2 regions of the Bacillus sp. Marseille-Q1617 genome follow, and region 1 is predicted to be linked to the other one. Evidence: riboswitches for the same ligand, from Rfam matches in the RefSeq annotation. Region 1 holds a riboswitch; the other holds the start of a gene.

Evidence for each region. A riboswitch is a leader RNA that binds a small molecule or an ion and turns the genes downstream of it on or off. The one in region 1 is predicted to bind cyclic di-GMP.
Region 2: it holds a riboswitch for cyclic di-GMP, as region 1 does, so the genes downstream of both, HWX64_RS14545 (hypothetical protein) here and HWX64_RS00550 (EAL domain-containing protein) in region 1, are expected to answer to the same signal.

What each region holds. Positions count from the first base shown of each region.
Region 1 covers NZ_CAHJXM010000001.1:90,490-92,955, reverse strand. Annotated here, with positions in the region: gene HWX64_RS00555 (ABC transporter permease subunit) at 1-615, opposite strand, end outside; gene HWX64_RS00550 (EAL domain-containing protein) at 796-1,506, opposite strand; cyclic di-GMP riboswitch class II at 1,598-1,679, opposite strand; gene HWX64_RS00545 (DNA-3-methyladenine glycosylase) at 1,790-2,374, opposite strand; gene HWX64_RS00540 (P1 family peptidase) at 2,462-2,466, opposite strand, start outside.
Region 2 covers NZ_CAHJXM010000002.1:628,620-631,085, forward strand. Annotated here, with positions in the region: gene HWX64_RS14535 (murein hydrolase activator EnvC) at 1-435, shown strand, start outside; cyclic di-GMP riboswitch class I at 700-788, shown strand; gene HWX64_RS14540 (hypothetical protein) at 930-1,202, shown strand; gene HWX64_RS14545 (hypothetical protein) at 1,282-1,599, opposite strand; cyclic di-GMP riboswitch class I at 1,622-1,716, opposite strand; gene HWX64_RS14550 (class I SAM-dependent methyltransferase) at 2,019-2,466, shown strand, end outside.

The sequences.
Region 1 (2,466 bases):
AATCTTCCCTTTGGACATCCCTTTACTCTGGGCAAATTCTATATGAGGTTTTAAGAGTTCTTCTTCAGTTATTAAAAGCAGAATCCGAAAGAACGAGATCATCGGGATGATCGAGAGGGTAATCATAGGTGCAAGGTAGATTTTTTCGTCTCCCAATTCCGTGAACTGCATCAGCTCAAAGCCGAATTTCTTAAAGATGAAGACAATGAACAGCTGGAGCAGGAAAGCAAACATAAGGTCAGGGACCGTTTCCAGGAGGTTCAACAGCTTTTTTAAAGGTGAAGACAACCAACGGGGAAGAAATACCGTGATGACAGTCAAAATAAACCCGACTGCGAGTCCGATCGCCAAAGCCCCGCCTAATACTTGTAAAGAATACAGATAAGGATCCCACAGCATATCCATGAAATGTTCCGTATATCCTTTATATGTATAACTCCAATTTTCTTTATCCCAAAATGCAAAGAAAAACTTAACAACTTCTTCGGAATACCCGATGAAGTTATAAAGGCCCCTTTCTCTCATTGCTTGTGGAGCAACGCTGATGGCAATGATCCCGAGAAATCCAAGAAAATAATAGAACACGAATTTAAGCGGAAACCTCCAAAATCTCATAGTAATCCCCTTTTTCTTTTTTTCTTCAGTTTAATTGATGTTGTAAATTTTTTCAATTTTATTTCAATTACAACAATTCAATTTCAAGTAAGCAGCGGAACCGGCTCATGGAAAAATGTAAGCATAACAAAAAGGGACACTCAGTCATGAATATAACCAAGCATCCCTATCTTTCATTATTCATGCCAGCAGCCGACTCGGACGGCCGAGAAAATAGCCCTGCCCAATCGTGATGCCAAGTTCCTTTGCCACAAGCATATCTTCTTCTTGTTCTATTCCTTCTAATATGATGAGTGTATCCCTGCCGTAGAATTGATGAAAGAAAGAGATAAAACGCTGTTTTCTTTCACATACAGCTAAATCTTTTGCAAAATAGCGGTCAAGCTTGATGATATCCGGTTCGAATTCGATGGCCTTTTTTATAGAAGCAGTCCCTTGTCCAAAATCGTCAATGGCATATAAAACATTGTATTGTTTAAGATTCTTTAGAGCCTTCAGTAATAAGGGATTCTGCCAGAGCTCATCTGAAGTCGATTCATTCAGCTCAAATACAAGCCGTCCAGAGAGTTCAGGATAGGTCTCCATGAGATGGTCGAAGTATTTATGAAAGCTTGGGTGTAAGAGCGTGGTCACATACACATTCAAGAACAGCTTTCCATTCTGGTTCTGATTATGCAAGAACCCCTCAATCGCTTTTGAAATCGATAGGGTATCAAGCTTATACAAAATGTTAGCCTTCATGGCCGTCTGGAAAAGCGTCTCTGGATTCTCCTTATAGATATTCCGCAGCAAAGCTTCATACCCGTAAAGCGATTGACAGTGATCAATTGTATATAATGGCTGATAATCATGATAGATAAAGTCATCTTGAAAAATCGTAAATATATTCATAAAACCCCTGTACTCTCTTATCGTAAGTTTTTTGGAATGGAATTCTTTATTTGAAACAAAAAAGACCACATGAAAGAACGTATGAATACGTTCGTATGTGGTCGGTTGCGCTACTAGCTCCCCAGAATGTAAGCGCCCATCTATCATTCAGGTTCACAGCTCCCAATATGCGAAATTTATCATTTTATGTAGAAAAAAATCTTAATAAGTAAAATATACCATAAAACTAGTACATTGGGAGTATTTTTTCATTATTTATTTGAAAATTTAGAATCCGTTACCGCTATCTGGATACATATGGATTCCCCTTCACCCAAAAACGCCATGGATATTCTCTTGCTTCCCCGGTGTTATCAATACCGATTCTTTTTCCTGAAGCAATTTCCAATGGGGTATATCCCTCTGTTATGATAAGCGGCGGCTCAGTATAAAATCTTCCATAGTCCTCCATGGTAATCCCTAAAGCTTTCGTCAATTTACCGGGGCCGCTCGTCCAGTTTTTCATCGGATGTCCTTTTCTTCTTTCCTCCATTAAGTCGAGACCCTCAAGCGGCTCGACCGCCCTGATCAGGATGGCATTAGGCACCCCGATTTCAGCGGATACCACATTGACCAGGCAATGGGTATGCATCAAATATGTATATATCCGGCCTGCTTCATGGAACATAATCTCCGTCCGCTTTGTCCGTCGATTGCCGAAGCTGTGGGCGGCCCTGTCTTCAGGACCCAGATAAGCTTCAGTTTCCACGATATAGCCTGAAGCAATTCCTTCCTCCGTTTCCTTTACGAGCACACAACCTAAGAGCGATTGAGCAAGCTCTAAGGTCGGCCTTTCGTAAAAAGAGAGAGGCAGAGGTGTGTAGTTCATCATTTCACATCCTTATCTAATTCCTTCCTTATATATTTCCTCTTTACCTGCAGGAAAAAACCTTTTAATTCAGCAAACCTTTTCCCCTTATT
Region 2 (2,466 bases), on a different contig from region 1:
CCGGCACCGAGCACGCCTGTTAGTTCCGGAACTTGGACAAGACCGGCATCCGGTGCTATCACAACTGAGTACGGCTGGGATACATTGAACGGCAAGCCTCGTTACCACTATGGTATCGATGTCGCGGCACGAGGTAGTGTTCCAATCGTTGCAGCAGCAGATGGATATGTCATCAAGAGCCAATACAGCTCAAGCTACGGTAACGTTGTATACATCACTCACTCGATTAACGGAAAAACCTTTACTACAGTCTATGCCCATATGTCTTCTTCATCAGTAAGCAGCGGACAGCCTGTAGACAAAGGACAGCAAATCGGGTACATGGGGAACACAGGTTATTCCTTCGGTCAGCATTTACACTTTGAACTTCATGCAGGTTCATGGAATGCGTCGAAATCAAACTCTGTTAACCCGCGCCAATATATCAATTTCTAATAGAATAGTAGTCTATGAAAAATCCTGCCATATGTTTATGGCAGGATTTTTTTGGATAATAGTTTACAAAATACTTCTCTCTATTCTAATATTCATAAAAGAATAATCCTCGACCCTTACAAATCATACGCTATAATGTATAATGAAATAAATGTCGAAAAAGTAAGTTTTTTGCACAAAAACTCTTTCCTCTATTGCTGGTAACTGGTACTATAGTATTGTTGTGGATGAAACTAATTTATATCATTTGAACTATTTAACAACCTTCGATAACGGCAAACTAATTCGAAAGATTAGGACGCAAAGCCACGGATCTAACGTTTTTTTAAAACTATGACCGCCGGGCTACCGAAAAGGATTGGTACATAAATGAACGCTGTCGCCAACTGACAGTTTCATTTAGCCCGCCATTCTTTTTGGCGGGCTTATTTTTTTATAGAGCCCAAGGTCACTGCAGGCAGGCAAACATCTGAAAACAGAAAGGAGATTACAAGATGGAACAAATAAATACTTCTGATGTAAGAAGACAATTGAGAAGTTTTTGCAGGAGAAATCGTTCCTCTTTGAAGAAGTACAGCTCCTATACTGCGGAAGAAATCAGCGATATGGTATTAAGCAGGCTGGGCTGTGAAGAGGTTAAGAGAATCGTAGACGACATCCAGCTGATCGATCGCAGAGGCGGAAACACGGGATTTTACTTGTTGCTTATTTTAGAAGCACTGAAGGGTTCACAAAAAGCTAGTTCAAATGAGAGGGCAATTATATAATAAAACCGGAAGTCCAATTTTTTTGACCGCCGGTTTTTTTGTTATTTTAAATTGACCCTTCGTTAAGATCAATCCTCCATTATGCAGACTTCGATAGCCAATGCTCCAGGTTCTTTTCAGCCGTACGAATATCCATTGTGATGTTAGTGAGCAGTTCAAAATGGTGATCTCTTTCACCATGATGTTTCAATAATTGAAAGATAGCAGGCTTTTGATACTTGATCACTGTCATCACTTCCATCATTGGCAAGTAAGCTTCTTTAGGCTGAATGCGCAAAAAAGAGCATATGAGCTGGATATACTCACCTGCGTGCTTTTGTTCATCGCTACTCAATTCAATCAATGCATGTAACCTGCTTATATGACGTTTAATCGTTTGCAATTCTTCAAATGTCATTGTGATATCCCCTTTATCTTTTGTTGGCGGCCCGGCCATCCTGGCGGTAATGATAGAATCCGCCCTAAATCCGCAGCTATGCGTCCTTCCTTTTAAGGAAGTATGCCGTTTTCAACAGAAACCCGGACTTCCATCTTTTCCTTATTATCGACTGCCTGTCCTATCCCGTTAATCGTATTAAAGATAAAGTAATAGTTCTAAATTACTAAATTGAAATTTACGTTAAAGAAGTCAATCTACTTGATTGGTGTGGAGAAAAGCATCATACTTACATACATAAGAGGGTATCTTAGTTCAGACCGATTATTGCCCAAACGGTCTATATATCCGTAAAAGTGAAAAGAATGGAATAAACCGATTATTCTTCGATGGACTGACTATTCAGACCTAAACAAACCAACAAAACGGAGGGACCAACCATGCAAGGACACGGACATCTTTTTCAACACCACAAAGCATCCAAACTGCTCGATCCAAAACGGCAGGAAATGGTGCCGGTGGACAAAGTACTCGAGCTTCTTCAATTGGATAGAAATGACCTCCTCGCCGACCTCGGATGCGGCAACGGCTATCTGACACTGCCGATCGCAAAGTCGGTAGATACAAAGGTACATGCCGTCGACCTTCAGCAAGAGATGCTCGAATATCTCCAGCACCGTGCCAAGGAAGCGGATGTAACCAATATTGAATATGAAAAAGCCTCGCTGGAATACTTAAGTTTTAACAAGAACACTCTGGACAAAGTTGTTTCTGCATTCGTCCTGCATGAAGTACCGAATCTGACCAAGGTATTCCAAGATTTGAATGACATGCTGAAAGACGACGGCCTATGGCTGATCCTCGACTGGGAGGCGGTGGAATCGGAAA